Linked DNA regions of Rhodopseudomonas boonkerdii. The protein of the gene in region 1 interacts with the protein of each later gene in a pairwise test. Links are inferred from orthologs where the notes say so. Each region holds a gene or a part of one and is shown on either strand. Other genes may lie near its edges. The genes, in order: accC and ribD.

The links.
Region 2: the proteins of accC (region 1) and ribD interact in binary tests that used the Escherichia coli proteins (3 or more experiments, as listed by UniProt). The link is inferred for Rhodopseudomonas boonkerdii from one-to-one orthologs.

What each region holds. Positions count from the first base shown.
Region 1 is NZ_CP036537.1:3,359,484-3,369,321, forward strand. What follows is about bases 3,750-6,668. They hold accC (acetyl-CoA carboxylase biotin carboxylase subunit), read left to right. Parts: upstream 3,750-4,495; coding sequence 4,496-5,842; downstream 5,843-6,668. Other genes in these bases: aroQ (type II 3-dehydroquinate dehydratase), read left to right, coding at 3,750-3,898; accB (acetyl-CoA carboxylase biotin carboxyl carrier protein), read left to right, coding at 3,932-4,465; E0H22_RS15350 (sensor histidine kinase), read left to right, coding at 6,041-6,668. In the rest of the region: E0H22_RS15320 (pyrroloquinoline quinone-dependent dehydrogenase), read right to left, coding at 1-1,893; E0H22_RS15325 (hypothetical protein), read left to right, coding at 2,083-2,403; E0H22_RS15330 (DUF1236 domain-containing protein), read left to right, coding at 2,414-3,148; more of aroQ, read left to right, coding at 3,440-3,749; more of E0H22_RS15350, read left to right, coding at 6,669-7,564; E0H22_RS15355 (response regulator), read left to right, coding at 7,561-8,001; E0H22_RS15360 (sensor histidine kinase), read left to right, coding at 7,998-9,092; E0H22_RS15365 (NAD(P)/FAD-dependent oxidoreductase), read right to left, coding at 9,172-9,838. UniProt on the Escherichia coli protein: This protein is a component of the acetyl coenzyme A carboxylase complex; first, biotin carboxylase catalyzes the carboxylation of the carrier protein and then the transcarboxylase transfers the carboxyl group to form malonyl-CoA.
Region 2 is NZ_CP036537.1:2,703,046-2,712,884, forward strand. What follows is about bases 6,119-9,038. They hold ribD (bifunctional diaminohydroxyphosphoribosylaminopyrimidine deaminase/5-amino-6-(5-phosphoribosylamino)uracil reductase RibD), read left to right. Parts: upstream 6,119-6,958; coding sequence 6,959-8,119; downstream 8,120-9,038. Other genes in these bases: glyA (serine hydroxymethyltransferase), read left to right, coding at 6,119-6,329; nrdR (transcriptional regulator NrdR), read left to right, coding at 6,465-6,962; E0H22_RS12540 (riboflavin synthase), read left to right, coding at 8,272-8,883. Also shown: E0H22_RS12505 (NADP-dependent malic enzyme), read left to right, coding at 1-1,914; E0H22_RS12510 (DoxX family protein), read left to right, coding at 2,055-2,507; E0H22_RS12515 (dihydrofolate reductase), read right to left, coding at 2,628-3,182; E0H22_RS12520 (polysaccharide deacetylase family protein), read right to left, coding at 3,197-4,108; more of glyA, read left to right, coding at 5,040-6,118; ribH (6,7-dimethyl-8-ribityllumazine synthase), read left to right, coding at 9,056-9,547; transcription antitermination factor NusB, read left to right, coding at 9,554-9,839. UniProt on the Escherichia coli protein: Converts 2,5-diamino-6-(ribosylamino)-4(3h)-pyrimidinone 5'-phosphate into 5-amino-6-(ribosylamino)-2,4(1h,3h)-pyrimidinedione 5'-phosphate.

The DNA.
Region 1 (9,838 bases):
CGAAGGCGCCTCGCCGTCACGCGCAAGGCGAAACGCGACGACACCGTCGCCGATGGAAGTGCCGGATTCCGAATGACCGCCGGCACCGATCACCACATACTGCTCGCCGTCGATCGCATAGGTCATCGGATTGGCAACGCCCGGTACGGGCAACCGGCCCTGCCAGAGCTCCTTGCCAGTGGCGGCATCGAAAGCACGCAGATAGGCGTCCATCGCGCCGGTGAAGACGACGCCGCCTGCGGTTGCCAGCACGCCGCTGACCAGCGGTGTGCCGGTCTTCAGCGCCACGCCGAGCGGCGCCATGTCCTCGGTGGTGCCGACCTGGCTTTCCCACAGGATCTTGCCGTCCTTCAGATCGACGGCGACCATGGCGCCCCACGGTGGCGGATTGCAGGGCATGCCGAGCGGCGATGTAACGAGCGTCCGCGTCATCGCGAACGGAGCGCCCCGCTGCGGTCCGAATTCGGTGCCGGAGGGCGGCTTGTAGTTTTGCGCCTGCGCGCGCGGGATCAGCGTGATCCGATGCACGGCGCGGCTGGTATTGGCGAACATGACCTGACGAATGGGATCATAGGCCACGCCGCCCCAATTGACGCCGCCGCCAGTCATCGGAAACAGCAGTGTGCCCTGCGTCGACGGCGGCGTGAACAGGCCGTCGTAGCGGCCCGACTTGAGCTGCTCGCCGCACGCATCGCGATCCCAGAACGTGACGCCGAACGGCTTGTCGAGGTTGAGGCGCTGCGGCAGCAGCGGCGGCACATGCGTCGGAAACGGCTGCGTCGGCGACAGGCTCTCGCCCGCGACCGCGCCTTGCGGCACAGGCCGTTCCTCGACCGGCCAGATGGGTTGCCCGGTGTCACGGTCCAGCACAAAGACAAACCCCATCTTGGTGGCCTGGATCACCACGTCACGCGGGCCACCGCCGATATCGATCCGCGCCAGGGTCGGCTGCGCCGGAACATCGTAGTCCCAGACATCGTGATGCACGGTCTGGAATGCCCAGACGCGTTCGCCGGTCTCGATCCTGAGCGCGACCACGGAATTGGCGTGGGCGTCGTTGCCCGGCCGCCTGCCGCCGTAGAAATCCGGGCTCGGCGACGAGGTCGGCAGAAAGACGAGGCCGCGGTCGATATCGACCGACATCGGCGCCCACACATTGGCATGGCCGGCCTCGATGCCGTCGGGGATCAGCGGATCCCATGTCCAGCGCGCCTCGCCCGTGCGGGCATCGAAGGCGCGGACGATGCCGCGCGGCGCATCCACGCGGCGATTGTCGGCGATGGACGAACCGACCACGATGGTGTCGCGCGCGACGACGGGCGGCGACGTGACCTGAAACTCGCCGGCATAGTCCAGCGGCATGCCGGGATCGAGTTCGATCTCGCCGTGCTTGCCGAAGCCTGCGCATCGTTCTCCCGTTTTCGCATCGAGCGCAATCACACGCGCATCGTTGGTTCCCATCACGATGCGGCTGGCGCAGGCGGCGTTCGCTTCGGCGCGAGGGTCGCGCCAGTGGGTGACGCCGCGACAGACCCAGCGGTTGCCCGGCTTGAAATCGGCTGGAATGCCGGGATCGGTGCGCCAGCGCACGCGGCCGGTAGCCGGATTTAGCGCCACCACTTCGTTGAACGGCGTGCAGAAGATCAGGCTGCCCTCGACCAACAGCGGCGTCGCCTCGAATTTCGAGCGCCGCATCATCGCGGGCGGGCGCGTGATCAGATCGCCCGTGTGAAAACGCCACGCCTCGACGAGGCGCGTGACGTTGCCGGGGGTGATCTGGGAAAGTGGTGAAAAACGCGTTCCGCCGGCGTCGCCGCCCCAGTGCTCCCATGCCGATGCCGAGGATATCATGGCGGCCATCGCCAGCACGACACTCGCAACCAGTCTCCGCATCAACCCGTCATCCAGACTCACATCGGCGCAGGAATGTTAGATGAAACGACGCTCGTGTCTATCGAGCGACCGCGCCAGAGGCTGCGGCGTTACGCCTGAGGGTGGCACTTGAAGGCGATGCGAACAGGCCGGTTTGCGCCGGCAGACCGGATGTCGTCAGGAGGGCGAACAGATGTCTTCCTTCCCGGAATGTCTTTTCTCAAGCCAGACGCGCTCACCGCGCGACAGTTTGGCCGCCGTATTTTCCAAAACGTCGGCAACGATCGTCGACACTGCGCGCTCGATCGGCGCCGCTTCGCTCAGTTTCTGCACGATCCGTTCGACGAAAGCGGTCATTCCAAGGCCTCGCAGACCCAAAAACGCATTGAACGCGCTTTTGTTCCCGCTGAACGAAACTGGACAGTACGACTGACACCTCTTTTTTGGCTGCGTGCAACATCGGCACAAGTTTCTGCGGAACATCGACATATGCACTCTGTTGTCGGGCGGGCAATGCAAACGCAACTGTGAGGAAAACAAGATGAACAAGCATTTATTCGTAAGTGTCGCCGCCGCTGCTCTGATTGCAGGTTCAGGTGTCGTGAGCGCACAGAGCCCCGGCGGCGCCGGAGCAGGCAGCGCCGGCGGCGGTGCCGGCATGAGCCGGGAAGCACCCGCGGGTGGCGGTGCGGCGGGTGGTGGTGCGTCGATGCGCGGCGGCACTGAAGATCGCGCGGCGCCGACCGCAAACAGCGCTCCCAGCAAGCGCGATGAAGCCACCGACACCACCAACAAATCCGATCATAAACAGCCTGCCACCAAGCAGAGTCAGTCGGATGACAAGATGCAGCGCGATAACGGCAATCAGCGTGCGAGCGATCAGACCCGCGATGGCGGCAAGAACGCGAAGGACATGAAGGCCGAGGACAGGAACAATCCGGCTGCGAATTCGAAATCGAGCGCCGACAGCAAGTCGACGACCGAAAAATCGACCACGACCACCGGACAGGCTGCGGCCGGCGCCAAACTCACCACCGAGCAACGCACCAAGGTGACGACCGTTGTCAAGCAGCAGCACATCGCGCCCGTGACCAACGTGAACTTCGCGGTGTCGGTTGGTACCCGCGTCCCGCGTGACGTTCACTTCCATCCGGTCCCGGCCGAGATCGTGACGATCTATCCGGCCTGGCGCGGCTACAATCTGATCCTGGTGAGCAACCAGATCGTGATCGTCGATCCGGCGACCTATGAGATCGTGGCCGTGATCGACGCGTAAGCCATCGCCTCCAGGCCATGGCATTAATCACGGATTCGGCGGGCGGGTCTCCAACGACTCGCCCGTTTCGGTTGCGCGAATCCTTCCGCATCGCAACATTCAGACCCGGTGCACCTTCGCAAGAGCTTGGTTAATCCAAGGATTCGAGCGCTTTGCGGTATATTTCGCCCGCCGGGCAAAGGATTTGGCTGGGGGAACGGGCACAGGCAAGGCTTCCCCTCCGCGGCGAGGTTACCTATAACCCCCGGCAGAACCGCGCTTTTGCGCCCTGTCGCCTGTCCGGGACCCCCGATGGCCTCCACCAACACAGTTCTGGTCCTCAACGGACCCAACCTCAATCTGCTGGGCATTCGCGAGCCCGAGACCTATGGGCACGCGACCCTTGCCGATGTCGAGGCGCTGTGCGCGGAGGCCGCTGCCAAATATGGCCTGACAGCGGATTGCCGCCAGTCGAATATCGAGGGCGAGCTAATCAATTGGATCCATGCCGCGCGCACGACGGCAGCGGGCATCATCATCAATGCCGGCGCCTATTCGCACACCTCGATCGCCATTCATGACGCGCTGGTCGGCGTGAAAGTGCCGACCGTCGAAGTGCATATCAGCAACGTCTATACGCGCGAAGACTTTCGCCATCACTCGTTCACCGCCCGCGCCGCCTTTGCCAGCCTTTGCGGTTTCGGCATCGAGGGCTATCGCCTCGCGATCTCCGGTCTCGCCGCCAAGCTCGGCAAGACCCCGCTCACCTGATTCAAACCCACTCCTTCAAGTATCGGATTGCCCATGGCCCGTAAGCCTGCCCCTGCCAAAGCCGCCGCCCCGAAAGTCGTCGCACCGCAAGCCGCTTCCGCCGACAGCGCTTTCATCCGCGAACTCGCGCAGCTGCTGAATGAGACGAACCTCACCGAGATCGAAGTCGAGCGCTCGGGCCTGCATGTGCGCGTCGCACGCGAAGTGCATGTGACTGCCGCCGCTGCGCCGGTCTACGCTGCTGCGCCCGTTACCGCTGCGCCGGCGCCGGCTCCGGTGACAGCCATCGCTGCAGCACCTGCCGCACCGTCGGGCCCAGACTACAGCAAGCATCCGGGCGTCGTGCCGTCGCCGATGGTCGGCACCGCCTATATGGCGCCAGAGCCCGGCAAGCCGCCTTTCGTCAGCGTCGGCACCAAGGTCACCGCGGGCCAGACCCTGATCATCATCGAAGCGATGAAGACCATGAACCAGATTCCGGCGCCGCGCGCGGGCACGGTCACCCAGATCCTGGTGGAAGACGGCGCGCCCGTCGAATACGGCGAACCGCTCGTCATCATCGAATAACGACTTCAATACCTCAGACGACGGAACGCCATGTTCGAGAAAATCCTGATCGCCAATCGCGGCGAGATCGCACTTCGCATCTTGCGCGCCTGCAAGGAGCTCGGCATCGCGACCGTCGCCGTGCATTCCACGGCCGATGCCGACGCCATGCATGTGCGCCTTGCCGACGAGAGCGTGTGCATCGGCCCGCCGGCCTCCAAGGACAGCTACCTCCATATCCCCTCGCTGCTCGCTGCCGCCGAGATCACCGGCGCCGATGCGGTGCATCCGGGCTATGGATTCCTGTCGGAGAACGCGCGCTTCGCCGAGATTCTTGCGGACCACAATCTCGCTTTCATCGGCCCGAAGGCGGAGCATATCCGCACCATGGGCGACAAGATCGAAGCCAAGAAGACCGCCAAGCGCCTCGGCATTCCCGTTGTGCCTGGCTCGGATGGCGGCGTCGGTCCCGACGACGATGCCATGGCGATCGCCAAGGAGATCGGTTTTCCGGTGCTGGTGAAGGCAGCTGCCGGCGGCGGCGGCCGCGGCATGAAGGTAGCTCAGACAGAAGCCGATCTCGAATTGGCACTCTCGACAGCGGCGACCGAAGCGAAAGCGGCGTTTGGCGATGCTTCGGTCTATCTCGAAAAATATCTGACCAAACCGCGCCATATCGAAATCCAGGTGCTCGGCGATGGCCGCGGTGGCGCGCTGCATCTCGGCGAGCGCGACTGTTCGCTGCAGCGCCGCCACCAGAAGGTCTGGGAAGAAGGCCCGTCACCGATCCTCTCCAAGGAAGCGCGCGCCAAGATCGGCGGCATCTGTGCCAAGGCGATGCAGGAGATGAAGTATCTCGGCGTCGGCACCATCGAATTCCTCTATGAGGATGGCGAGTTCTATTTCATCGAAATGAACACCCGCATCCAGGTCGAGCATCCTGTCACCGAGATGATCACCGACATCGATCTCGTGCTCGAGCAGATCCGCATTGCCGCCGGCGGCGACCTGCCCTGCACCCAGGACGAGCTGCAGATCATTGGCCACGCCATCGAGTGCCGCATCAATGCGGAGAACCCGGAAACCTTCCGGCCCTCGCCTGGCACCATTACCCAGTATCACCCGCCCGGCGGCCTCGGGGTCCGCATCGATAGCGCGGTCTATCAGGGTTACAAGATCCCGCCTTATTACGACTCTCTCGTCGGCAAGCTGATCGTACACGGCAAGAACCGTCCGGAATGTCTGATGCGGCTGCGCCGGGCGCTGGACGAGATCGTGGTGGACGGCGTCGAGACGACGCTGCCGCTGTTCCGCAAGCTTGCGCGCGAGCAGGACATGATCGAGGGCGACTATCACATCCACTGGCTCGAACAGTATCTGGCTGGCCAGAAGGGTTAACGGGTCGGCGGCGCGCGGAAATCCGCGTGCCTCGCCGCGTGTGCGGCGGCGTTGGCGGCCGGAACAGGCCTCGATCACCACCCCGAATTTGATTTCACTGTGGAACCAAATCGCGACGTCGGGGTTGTGCAGTACCGGGCACTCCCGGTTCCCCGGGGGACGTGTTGAAATTCCAGCGAAAATCCTTGCGAGCCCGTCGTGACCGCTGACGTCGCCCGCAAGCGCAGATTCTGGCAGATCGTCCTGCTTTCGGCGGGATTGTTGGTGCTGGTCGCCATCAGTGCGGCCTCGGTCATCCTCGTCAATCAGGCACGCAAGGATTCCGGCTGGGTCGTCCACACCGTCGAGGTCGAGAACCAGCTGGCGACGCTGCTGCTGGAAATCCGCCGCGCCGAAAGTGCCGCACGCGCCTATCTGCTGAACGGTCAAGAGCAGTTCCTGCGCGAGCATGAAGCCGCGGTCGCCGTCATTCTACCCGGGGTCGACAAACTCGCGGCTGCCACTTCCGACAATCCCGTCCAGGTCGAGAACATGAAGCGCCTGCGGCCGGCCGTGATGGAGCGGTTGGCCGAATTCGCGCGGGCCGTCAATTACGTGAAGCAGAACGACACGCCATCCGCCGTCGCCATGCTGCCGCAGACCGGCGCCGGCCCCGCCGTGCAGGCGATCGCCGAAGCCGGGCGTGCCATACGTCTGGAAGAAGAGAAACTGTTCGGCGAACGCACACAGACGGCCGACCGTACCCAGCAACTCGCTTCTCTCGTCACCGTCATCGGCTCGGGCCTCGTCGTGCTGCTGGCGGCGGTTTCGATCTTTCTGGTCCGTCGTTCATCGGACGCCCGCGACGATGCCGAGGCCAAGCTGCGCGACAACAATCTCAACCTCGAGAGCGCCGTGCAGGAGCGCACCGCCGACCTGCGCGAAGCCAATGAGGAAATCCAGCGCTTCGCCTATATCGTCAGCCACGATTTGCGCTCCCCGCTGGTCAACATCATGGGCTTCACCAGCGAGCTGGAGGAGTTGCGCGGCGATATCTTCCGCCGCATCGCGACGCTGGCGAACAACGATCCGGTCGTTCCCGACACCGACGGGAACTTGCCCGAACCGGCGCTGCCCCCGGAGGACAAGCAGCTCTCGTCAGACTTCAGCGAGGCGCTCGGCTTCATCAAATCGTCCATCGGCAAGATGGACCGGCTGATCAATGCGATCCTCAATCTCACGCGCGAGGGCCGGCGCGAATTCAAGCCGGTCAGGATCGACACACGTGAACTGATCGAAACCATCGTCTCGACGGTCGCTCACCAGGCAGCGGAAACCGAAACCGCGATCCATGTCGAGCCGCTGCCCGAGATCGTCAGCGACCGCCTGGCACTGGAACAGATCTTCGGGAACTTGATCGACAACGCGCTCAAATATCTCAGGGATGGTGTGCCCGGCGAGATCAGGGTCAAGGGCCGCACCAAGATGGGCTTTGTGATCTTCGAGGTGATGGACAACGGCCGCGGCATCGATCCCAAAGATCATCAGCGAATATTTGATCTTTTCCGCCGGGCGGGTACACAGGACAGGCCGGGCCAAGGCATTGGTCTCGCCCATGTCCGCGCCCTTGTGCGCCGGCTTGGGGGCACCATGTCGGTATCCTCCGAACTCGGCCATGGCAGCACTTTCACCGTCACTTTGCCCGCCAGATGGACGGGCAAGAGCAGGAACGAAACAGCATGAGCAACCCGGTGACGATCATCATGATCGAGGACGACGAGGGTCACGCCCGTCTGATTGAGCGCAATATCCGGCGATCCGGTGTCAACAATGAGATCAAACCGTTCACCAATGGTACAGAGGCCCTCGCCTATCTGTTCGGTTCGGACGGCACCGGCGCCGTCCACAAGGGCGACGCCCTTCTGATCCTGCTCGATCTCAACCTGCCCGACATGACCGGGATCGATATCCTGCGCCGGGTCAAGGAAAACGAGTATCTCAAATATGCGCCGGTTGTGGTTCTGACCACCACCGACGACGCGCAGGAAATCAAGCGATGCTACGAGCTTGGATGTAACGTCTACATCACCAAGCCAGTGAACTACGAAAACTTCGCCAACGCGATCCGTCAACTCGGTCTGTTCTTCTCGGTGATCCAGGTTCCCCAAGCCACGTCATGACCTCAACCGCCTCGCCAACGCTGCTGTATATCGACGACGACGTGGGCCTCGCACGGCTGGTAGAGCGCGGCCTGAAGCGTCAGGGCTACTTGGTCGAGCATTGCGGGAATGGCGAGGCCGGCATCGCGCGTATCGAGCGAGGCGGCATCGATGTGATTGCGCTGGACCAGTACATGCCGGGCATGGACGGACTGGAAGTGCTGAAACTGATTCAGAAACTGCCTGCGCCGCCCCCTGTCGTGTTCGTCACGGCCTCGCAGGACAGCAAGATCGCGGTGACTGCGCTCAAGGCCGGCGCTGTGGATTATCTCGTCAAGGACACCCAAGGCGACTTCATTCCATTGCTCACTGTGGCTTGCGACACGGCGATCAGGCAAGCCGCGATCATGCGTGCGCGCGACGAGGCGGAGGCCGAGGTCCATGCCGCACGCGACCGTTATGCCGCCCTCGCCGCCGAGCGCGAAATGCTGCTGCGGGAGGTCAACCACCGCGTCGGCAACTCACTGCAGATCATCGCCTCGCTGCTGCATCTGCAGGCGAGTTCCGCCCGCGAGAACGACGTCAAGGTGGCGCTGACCAATGCGATGGGCCGCGTCGCTGCGGTCGCACAGGTGCACCGCCGGCTCTACACATCGCATGATCTCAAAAGCGTACTGCTGAACCAGTATCTTGAAGCGCTGCTCGAGGATCTGCGCCGCTCCGCCGAGGGCAACCGGATGTCGCGCCTGACACTGAAGGCGAAGACGGTCGAAATCGATCCGGACCGCGCCGTAGCGATCGGCATCATCGTCAACGAACTGGTGATGAACGCCGTCAAATACGCTTACCCCGACGGCGCCGGCCCGATCCATATCGAGCTCGACGGCCATGGCGACGATCTCGAATTGTCGATTACCGACGACGGTGTCGGCCTCAATGTGAAGGCCGACCCGCGCTCCACCGGCATGGGCCAACGCATCGTCAGCGCCATGGCGAACAAACTTGACGCGACGGTCGAGCGTGATCCGACCCACACGGGTACGCGCGTGATCCTTCGCTTCAGCGCGGTGGCGAAGCCGGTCGCGAAACCGCAGGTCAACGCGGCGAAATAACGTAGGGCCGACCGGCGCCAGTTTAATCCACCGTCATTGGCCGCACGACTGCTGCCGGCAGATGCCGCTCCGCGAGGTTCTACGATTTCATCCGATCCAGCACGGCACGTCCCTGCGTGATCAGCCGCGCGCCGCGCTGATCGAGGGTGTGGATCCAGAGCCAGTTCAGCGCGACCGCCAGACGGTTGCGCAGGCCGATCAGGAAATAGATGTGGGCGATGCCCCAGATCCACCAGGCCAGCGCGCCGCGCAGCCTGATTTTGCCAAAATCGATCACCGCAAGATGCTTGCCGATCTGCGCGAGGCTGCCGTCGTGACGATAGCGGAACGGCGCCGGCGTCGCGCCGCGCAGCCGTTGCCTGATGGCATCGGCGACGTAGCGTCCCTCCTGTTTCGCCGCGGGCGCGATGCCCGGCACGGGTGAGCCATCCGGAGCTGCAACGCTCACCGTGTCGCCGATGGCGAAAATATCGGGATGACCGGGCACGGTGAGATCGGGATCGATCAGCAGGCGGCCGGCGCGATCGGCTGCCGCGCCCAGCCATTCCGCCGCCGGCGAAGCGCGCACGCCCGCAGCCCAGATGATGGTGCGCGCCGGCAAGCGCGTCCCGCCATAGACGACGCCTTCGGCGCTGCATTCGGACACGGCATGGCCGAGCGCCACCTCGACGCCGAGCTTTTCCAGCGAGCGCTGCGCATAGGCCGACAGGTCTTCCGGAAAGTTCGCAAGCACGCGCTGTCCAGCT
Region 2 (9,839 bases), 650 kb from region 1 along the record:
ACCTTCGGCGGCATCAATCTCGAAGACATCAAGGGACCGGAGTGCTTCGAGATCGAGGCGCAGCTCAAGGAGCGCATGAAGATCCCGGTCTTCCATGACGACCAGCATGGCACCGCCATCATCGTCGGCGCCGCCATCAAGAATGCTCTGCTGCTCAACGGCAAGAAGATCGAAGACGTCAAGATCGTGTGCTCTGGCGCCGGCGCCGCCGCGATCGCCTGTCTCAATCTGCTTGTCTCGATGGGGGCGCAGAAGAAGAACATCTGGGTCTCCGACATCGACGGCGTGGTGCATGAAGGGCGCAACACCCTGATGGATCGCTGGAAGGCGGTCTACGCACAGAAGACCGACGCCCGCACGCTCGGTGACATCATCGGTGGCGCCGATATCTTCCTCGGCGTGTCTGCGCCCGGCGTGCTGAAGCCGGAGATGGTCAAGGCAATGGCCGACAAGCCGCTGGTGCTGGCGCTGGCCAATCCGGTCCCGGAAATCATGCCCGACGAGGCACGCAAGGCGCGGCCGGACGCGATGATCTGCACGGGGCGCTCGGACTTCCCGAACCAGGTCAACAACGTTCTCTGCTTCCCCTTCATCTTCCGCGGCGCGCTGGATTGCGGCGCCACCGCCATCAACGAGGCGATGAAGATCGCCGCCGTCGACGCCATTGCGCAGCTCGCGCAGGATCCGCCATCGGATGCCGTGACCGCCGGTTTTGAAACCGAAACGCAGGGCTTCGGTCCGGGCTCGCTGATCCCGTCGCCCTTCGATCCGCGCCTGATCCTGCGCATCGCGCCGGCCGTTGCCAAGGCTGCGATGGAGTCGGGCGTCGCGTCGCGTCCGATCGCCAATTTCGAGGAGTATGCTGCAGGCCTCGAACGCTTCGCATTCCGTTCTGGCCTCGTGATGAAGCCGGTGTTCGCCAAGGCGAAGACGCAACCCGTCCGCGTCATCTATGCCGAAGGCGAGGACGAGCGCGTGCTGCGCGCCGTGCAGGTCGTGCTGGAAGAAAAGCTGGCGCGTCCGATCCTCGTCGGTCGTCCGTCCGTGGTGGACGCACGCATCAAGCGGTTCGGTCTGTCGATCAAGGCCGGTCAGGATTTCGACCTCATCAATCCCGAGGACGATCCGCGCTATCGCTCTTACGTTCAATCCTATATCGACGTCGCCGGTCGTCGCGGCGTGACGCCCGATGTGGCGCGCACGGTCGTTCGCACCAATGCGACCGTCATTGCTGCGCTCGCTGTGATCCGCGGTGAAGCCGATGCGATGATTTGCGGTATCGAAGGCCGCTATATGAGCCATCTGCGCCATGTGCGCGAGATCATCGGATTCCTGCCGGGCGTCAGCGATTTCGCAGCGCTCTCTCTCATGATCAGCAGCAAGGGCGCGCATTTTATCGCCGACACGCAGGTGCGCCCCAATCCGAGCGCCGAAGAACTCGCCGAAATTGCTGCGCTTGCGGCCAACCACGTGCAGCGCTTCGCCATGAAGCCGAAGATCGCCTTCGTCTCGCATTCGGATTTCGGCAGCTACGACACGGACTCCTCGCGCAAGATGCGCCGGGCCGCGACGTTGCTCCGCGAAAGGCATCCGGAGATTGAGTCCGATGGTGAAATGCAGGGCGACACCGCACTCTCTGAAGCTGCGCGCAAAATGGTACTGCCGCATTCGAAGCTCGAAGGCGCCGCGAATGTCCTGATCATGCCGACGCTTGATACGGCCAATGTCGCCTATCAGATGATCAAGACACTCGGCGATGCGCTGCCGGTCGGTCCGATCCTGATCGGTCCGGCGCGTCCGGCGCATATCCTGACGCAGGGCGTGACGGCGCGCGGCATTCTCAACATGACTGCTGTGGCCGCTGTCGAAGCGCAGGAACGGGCAGGGCGCTCGCAGGCCAATCTGTTCGGCTGAGCCGGCGAACCATCATTGCGTTGCTGACCACAAATGGATGACTTCGCGAGAAGTCATCCATTTGCGTTTGAAAAAGCGACAAACTTGATCATACTTGTCGCGTTTCGATCCGCAGTCGTTGCAGTTCGTGAGGCTTTCACATGCCGGCGTTTATTACTTTCGGGCGTATCCTGTTTGCGGTGATCTTCATCGCGTCGGGAGCGAGCAAGTTTCTCGATCTCGGCGTGGCGGCAGATGCGATCTCGAACAAGGTTCTGCCCACGCTTCCTGCAGCCGTGTTGCCTTATACCGCGCAGCTCGAACAATTGGCGGGGATGGAACTGAAGCAGATCATGGCGATTGCCACAGCGGCGCTGGAACTGATCGGCGGCATCGCCATCGCACTGAATTTCGGTGCGCGCTTCTTCGCCCTCGTGATGGTGCTGTTCGTGATGGCTGCGACGTTCTACTTCCACGACTTCTGGAATCTCGCAGGTGCCGATGCCAAGGCGCAGATGATCCACGCGCTGAAGAACCTGTCGTTGATCGGCGGGCTGTTCATGATCGCCGGCATCGGCAAAGGGCCGCGACTGGATGCTTATGGCGAAGGGTGATCGAATGTAGGGCGAATGAGCGCAGCGTAATCCGCCGTTCTTCGTCCCACGCAATCGGCAGGCGGATTACGCGGAGTTTATCATCGGGCGCGCTTCGCGCGAGCCGTTGGCTCATCCGCCCTACGAACGCCGCCATGCTGTGACGGTGACTTCATGCTCTGCGTCCAGTATGCGCGTCTCCGCAGCCTTCAGTCCATGGCTTGCCAGCACATCGTGCGGCGATTGCGCGGGGACATTCGGAAAGCAGCCTTGTCCGTTCGGCACGATGACATCAGGTGCTTCTGACAGCCAGAACGTGTCGAAGCGATCCATGAACATGTCGAAGACGGTCGGGCCGCCGATGATCGCGATGGTGCCGCGCGAAATGTCGGCCCGCGCACAGGCCTGCTCGAATGTCGCGCCGGCGGGATTCCACAAGGTCGCCTTGGCGTTGGCCGGATCGCGCGCGACGCCGTCGATCTGCCGTGTCAGCACGATGCGTTTGCGCTGCGGCGAGTTCGGCTGGTCCTCAAAGGAATTGCGGCCGTGCACGATCAGGCTGGTCCGATCGAGGGCTTCATTGAAGAAGTGCTGGTCGCCGGGAAATTTCAGGCTGTCCGGCATCACGCCGCTGGCGTCGGCGAGCATGCCGTTGCCTGAAACGATCACATAACCTTCGAAACGCAACGCTGACATCTGCACTTGCTAGCTTATTCCGGGACCGTCGTCACCACACTGCTGAGCGGACGCGTGCTCACCGTCGGCAGCTTGGCATCCTTGGCGAGCGCTTCGTCATAGGATGCAATCGTCTGCACCGGCGCTTTCGCGCGCATCAGCACGACCTTGTAGCCGCCTGCTTTCAGCCGGCGCAGCAGTTCCGGCAGCGCTTCGGCGGTGGGCTTCTGGAAGTCGTGCATCAGGATGATGCCCTTGCCGAGCCTGTCGAGCTTGGTCATTACATTGGTGATGACCTGCTCGGATTTGCGGGTCTTGAAATCGAAACTGTCGATGTCGCAGGAGAAGATCGCCATGTTGCGCTCGCCGAGATAGGTGACGATTTCGGGCGGGTGCTGCAGGGCCGGCGCGCGGAAGAAGGGGGCGGGGGCGGCGCCCAGCGCCCATTTGACGGCGCTGAACCCCTTTTCGATCTCGTCCTTGCGCTGCTGCTCGGTGAGCTTCTTGCTGGTCAGCGCGATATGCGCCCAGGTGTGGCCGCCGATGGTGTGGCCGGCAGCGGCGACCTGCTTCAGAATCTCGGGATGATAAGTGGCGTGCTTGCCGATCGGGAAGAAGACGGCGCGGACGCATTGGTCGGCCAAAGCCTTCAGCACTGCCGGCGTCGTGGTGGGCCACGGGCCGTCGTCGAAGGTGAGGACCACTTCCTTGTCGCGCAGGAAGTCGAGCTGCTTGAAATGCTCGAAGCCGAAACCGGGGCCGCCGGTGGTGTCGATCTCCACTACGCGGCTGACGCCGAGCGCGTCGGGATTGGCGCAAGCAGGCTTCGCCGCGGTGTTCGGAGCGGGCGCCGGTGCCGGAGCTGCAGCTTTCGGCGCCTGGGCCAGTGCCTGCATCGCCCAGAGCGACATCGCGCTCGCCAAAATCACACCTGCCGCCTTGCGCATGACGTCCCCCGTGCAACGTTCCGGCCGAGAATAGGCTGGCGACAAGTCTAGCGTGATTTTCTGCGTTGGGGTCATGGGACGAGCCTTTTCCCCAGCGTGTTGGAATGGATGTGAATGTCAAACAGCCACGTCCTTCCCGAGATCATGAGGCCTCATTCTCGCGGCGCTTGCGCGTCCGAGGTGTGAGCAGGTCTCCCCTCGAAGACATGAGGGGAGGCGGCACGCCGCAAGGCGCGTGGGGGTGGGACTGACGCGATCGGTTCGCACTGGATCGCCAGTGCTGGCCGGCCGCGCAACGCCTGACGGCGTGCCACCGCGGGACTTTTGGCTGGAGGACCGCTCTGTCGCACACCGGCACGTCCCTTACTCCTTGCCGCAGCAAGTTTCCGAGCCGCTGATCCCGACGGATTTCTCCGCCGTTCGCCTGTGCCGTCGCAGCCGACCTATCGGCTCCCCCTCGTAATGGGGAGGGACGGTGACCCCCGGCCTCCCGAGTCCTGCTTGCGAGGCAGGCCGCGGGCTCCGCATCCTGTCCCGCTCAAAGAACGCCTCATGAGAGCGCCCCCCGCGAACAAGACGGCTGGGATATAGGGCAATGAGAGGAATATTGTCAAGAACAAAGTGAGAACATTTTATCGCGACCGTAGGATGGGTAGAGCGGAGCGAAACCCATCAATCCCGTCGATGCCTCACGCTCCGCCGATGGGTTTCGCTCCAGCGCTGCCGCGCCTTCGCTCTACCCATCCTACGCGCCCGCGCAGCGATCTTGTTTTGCGATCGCCGCATGTTTGCCGGGCCGGCTAAATCTGGTCTCGCCCCGGCAAATCCTTGGACGAGGCGGCCAGATATGGTATCCCGACGCAGTTCCTGCCCACCACCCGAGACCGCTCGCGCTCCGCCATTCTGGCCGCGGCGGTGGAGATATGCCCTGATGACCAGTTCGGCCCGTAACGCCTCGTTCTTCACCGCCTCGCTCACGCAGGCCGATCCGGAAATCGCAGCCGCGATCAAGGGGGAACTTGGCCGCCAGCGCCATGAGATCGAGCTGATCGCCTCGGAAAACATCGTCAGCCGCGCCGTGCTGGAGGCGCAGGGCTCGGTGATGACCAACAAATATGCCGAGGGCTATCCGGGCGCGCGCTACTATGGCGGCTGCGAATTCGTCGATGTCGCCGAGAATCTCGCCATCGAGCGCGCCAAGCAGCTGTTCGGCGCCCAGTTCGCGAACGTCCAGCCGAATTCCGGCAGCCAGATGAACCAGGCCGTGTTCCTGGCGCTGCTGCAGCCGGGCGATACCTTCATGGGCCTCGACCTCGCGGCCGGCGGCCATCTGACGCACGGTTCGCCCGTCAACATGTCCGGCAAGTGGTTCAAGCCGGCGCATTACACCGTGCGCCAGGACGACCAGATCCTCGACATGGATGCCATCGCCAAACAGGCGGAAGAGGTGAAGCCGAAGCTGATCATCGCCGGCGGCTCCGCCTATTCGCGCGCCTGGGACTTCAAGCGTTTTCGCGAGATCGCCGACAGCGTCGGTGCCTATCTGCTCGTCGACATGGCCCACTTCGCCGGTCTCGTCGCCGGCGGCGTGCATGAATCGCCGGTGCCGCATGCGCATGTCACCACCACGACCACGCACAAGTCGCTGCGCGGCCCGCGCGGCGGCCTGATTCTCACCAATGACGAAGCGCTGCACAAGAAGCTGAACTCGGCGATCTTCCCGGGTCTGCAGGGCGGCCCCTTGATGCATGTGATCGCGGCCAAGGCGGTGGCCTTTAAGGAAGCGCTGCAGCCGGAGTTCAAGACCTACGCGGCCAACGTCGTCGCCAATGCCAAGGCGCTGGCCGAGACGCTGAAGTCGCAGGGTTTTGACATTGTTTCGGGCGGCACCGACAACCATCTGATGCTGGTGGACCTGCGGCCGAAGGGCCTCAAGGGCAATGTATCGGAGAAGGCGCTGGTTCGCGCTGGCCTGACCTGCAACAAGAACGGCGTGCCGTTCGATCCGGAAAAGCCGTGGGTCACCTCGGGCATCCGTCTCGGCACCCCCGCTGCGACCACCCGTGGCTTCGGCACCGAAGAGTTCAAGCAGGCCGGCGAGTTCATAGCCGAGGTGCTGAGCGCCGTGGCGCAGTCCGGCGACGGCAGTGCGCCGCTGGTCGAAGCGGCTGTTAAGGAAAAGGTGAAGGCGCTGACGGATCGTTTCCCGATCTATCAGTAAGGAAAGTCGTTTATTGCCGTCATTGCGAGCCCTGACGAATTGCGGAGCAATTCGTTTGGGCGAAGCAATCCAGAAGGTCAAGAAAACTGGATTGCTTCGTCGCTTCGCTCCTCGCAATGACGAGAGGATAGGTTCATGCGCTGCCCGAACTGCAACAGCCTCGATACGCAGGTGAAGGACTCGCGGCCCACCGAAGACTCGTCGGTCATCCGCAGGCGGCGCGTGTGCATCGCCTGCAATTTCCGCTTCACCACCTTCGAGCGCGTGCAGCTGCGTGAGCTCACGGTGATCAAGCGCAACGGACGCCGGGTGCCGTTCGATCGCGACAAGCTGGTGCGCTCGCTGCAGATTTCGTTGCGCAAGCGTCCTGTCGATCCGGAAAAGGTCGAGACCATGGTGTCGGCCATCGTGCGCGAGCTGGAGAGCGGCGGCGAGGCGGAGATTTCGTCCGAGGCGATCGGCGAGATCGTGATGGAGCATCTGCGCGTTCTCGACGACGTCGCCTATGTCCGCTTTGCCTCGGTGTATCGCGATTTTCGCGAGGCGAAGGATTTCCAGGCGTTGCTCGGTGAGCTCCACACCGATGACGCAGTTCTTGATGAAAATGGACAGCCCACGGCCGCAGGAAAATGATCTTCCGTATCCTGGAAGACCAGCATCGCGAAAAACTCGCCGCCGCCAAGGCCGAGGATCTCCGCTACATGCAGCTTGCGCTGACGCTGGGCCGCCGCGGGCAGGGGCGGACATGGCCGAACCCCGCTGTCGGTGCCGTCGTCGTGAAGGACGGCGTGATTCTCGGCCGCGGCTGGACGCAGCCGGGCGGCCGGCCGCATGCGGAGCCGGTGGCGCTGGCGCAGGCCGGTGAAGTCGCACGCGGGGCGACGCTTTATGTCACGCTGGAGCCATGCTCGCATTTTGGCAAATCGCCGCCTTGTGCGGATGCCATCGCCGCTGCCGGCATCGCGCGCGTCGTCGCGGCGGTCGAGGATCCCAATCCCGAAGTTGCCGGGCAGGGCCACGCACGGCTGCGTGCGGCGGGGATCAAGGTCGATGTCGGCCTCTGCGCCGAGGAAGCGGCGCGCGATCACGCCGGGCACTTCCGCCGCATCCGTGACAAGCGCCCGCATGTGGTGCTGAAGCTCGCGGTTTCGCCGGACGGGAAAATCGCGGCCGCCGGGCACAAGCCCGTCGCCGTGACGGGCGAGCGGGTTCGCTCGCGCGTGCATCTGTTGCGCGCGCAATGCGACGCGATCCTTGTCGGCATCGGCACCGTCATCGCCGACGATCCGGAACTGACATGCCGCCTGCCGGGCATGATGAAACGCTCGCCGGTGCGTGTGGTGCTCGATCGTGCGCTGCGCATCTCAGGCAACAGCAAGCTGGTTCATTCCGCCCGCACGGTACCGCTCTGGGTGATGACGTCGGATATCGCCGAGGCGCCGGCCGCGATGGCGCTCGGCGCCGCAGGTGCGCAGGTGCTGCGTGTGCCGGCGGTGACATCGCCGTTGCCGGGGCTGGATTTATCGGCGGTGCTGCATAGCTTGGCCGGGAAGGGCATCACCCGGCTGCTGGTGGAGGGCGGCGCGAAGATCGCGTCGTCTTTCGTGAGCGCCGGCCTCGTCGATGAAATCTGGCTGTTTCAAGGGCCGAACGAGATCGGCGAAGGCGGTGTCAACGCGCTGGACGCATTGCCGCTGAGCGCGATCACCGGGTCGCCGGGGTTCAAGGTGCGTGCTAGCGAGACGATCGAGAACGATACGCTCACGATTTATGAGCGCGCCACGGTTTAGCTGTGCCCCTCATGGTGAGGAGGCGCTTCTTCAGCGCCGTCTCGAACCATGAGATGGCTGGGCGCGGCGCTTGCCGCCATCCTTCGAGACGCGACCAAGTGGTCGCTCCTCAGGATGAGGGCAGGGTGATTTGAGGTAAGAAAGAGACATTCATGTTTACCGGCATTGTCACCGATATCGGCGAGATCGAAAGCCTGAGGCCAGTGGCGCAGGGCCAGCTGCACCGGCTGCGCATTCTCTGCGACTACGACCAGACCACCATCGCCGATGGCGCCTCGATCGCTCATAACGGCGTCTGTCTCACGGTGGTTTCCTCGGGCGTCGCGAACGGCAAGACCTGGTTCGATGTCGATGCCGCGGCGGAGACGCTGGCGCTGACCACGGCCAAACACTGGCAGGTCGGAACCAGGCTCAATCTGGAACGCGCGCTGAAGATCGGCGACGAACTCGGCGGCCATATCGTCGCCGGCCACGTCGACGGTATCGCCACCATCGTGTCGCGCGAGAATCTGCCCGATATGGCGCGGATCACCTTCCGCACCACGCGGGAACTGGCGAAATTCATCGCCACCAAGGGCTCGGTCACACTGGATGGCGTGTCGCTGACGGTGAACACGGTGTCGGACGTGGAGTTCGCCGTGCTGATCATTCCGCACACGCTGAGCGTCACCACGCTGGGCGAGAGCTGGCAGGCGGGTACCGAGGTCAATATTGAAGTAGACCTGATGGCCCGCTATGCGGCGCGGCTGGCGGAGATGGCGTGACCGTAGGGCGGATGAGCGTAGCGTCATCCGCCGGCCGAGCTCAAAGCGGAAACTCCGCGGCGGATTACGGCTTCGCCTCATCCGCCCTACGGCTATAAGTGCTTGGAATCCCAACTTATGCGGCCTAAAAGGCTGCCCGAATGTAAGTCACTACTGACTGGAACGAGACCCGATGGCCGACCCGCGACGTGCCCCCCTGAAGGACCAGACCGACATCACCGGCGCCCATGCGCTGATCGTCGAGGCCCGGTTTTACGACGATATCCAGGACGCCATGCTGGAGGCCGCTATTGCCGAGCTGAAAGCAGCCGGCGTCTCCCATGACGTTCTTACCGTGCCGGGCGCGCTGGAAATCCCCGCCGCCATCGCCATTGCGGTGGATGCTGCCGAAAAGAACGGCAAGCCGTATGACTGCGCAGTGGCGCTGGGCTGCGTGGTGCGCGGCGATACCATCCATTTCGAGATCGTTTCCATCGAGTCCTCGCGCGCGCTGATGGACTATGCGGTGCGCCAGCAGTTCCCGCTCGGCAACGGCATCATCACCGTCAACACCGAGGAACAGGCCTGGGCCCGCGCGAAAGCCTCCGAACTGAACAAGGGCGGCGATGCCGCGCGTGCCGCTCTGGCGATGCTGCGCATCAAGCGCCGTATGGCGAAGGCGTAAGCGACGATGGCGGAGTTCAGGAAGCCGGAGCCCAAAGGCGACCGCAAGGCCAACCGGCGCGGCGCGGCTCGGCTCGCAGCCGTGCAGGCGCTGTACCAGATGGATGTTGGCGGCACCGGCATCAATGAAGTGCTGGCTGAGTTCGAGAGCTTCTGGATCGGCAGCGAGGTCGAGGGCGAGCAGTATCTGCCGGCCGAGGGCGCGTTCTTCCGCGACGTCGTGTCCGGCGTGCTGCGCGACCAGAAGCAGCTCGATCCCCTGATCGACGACGTGCTGTCGCGTGGCTGGCCGC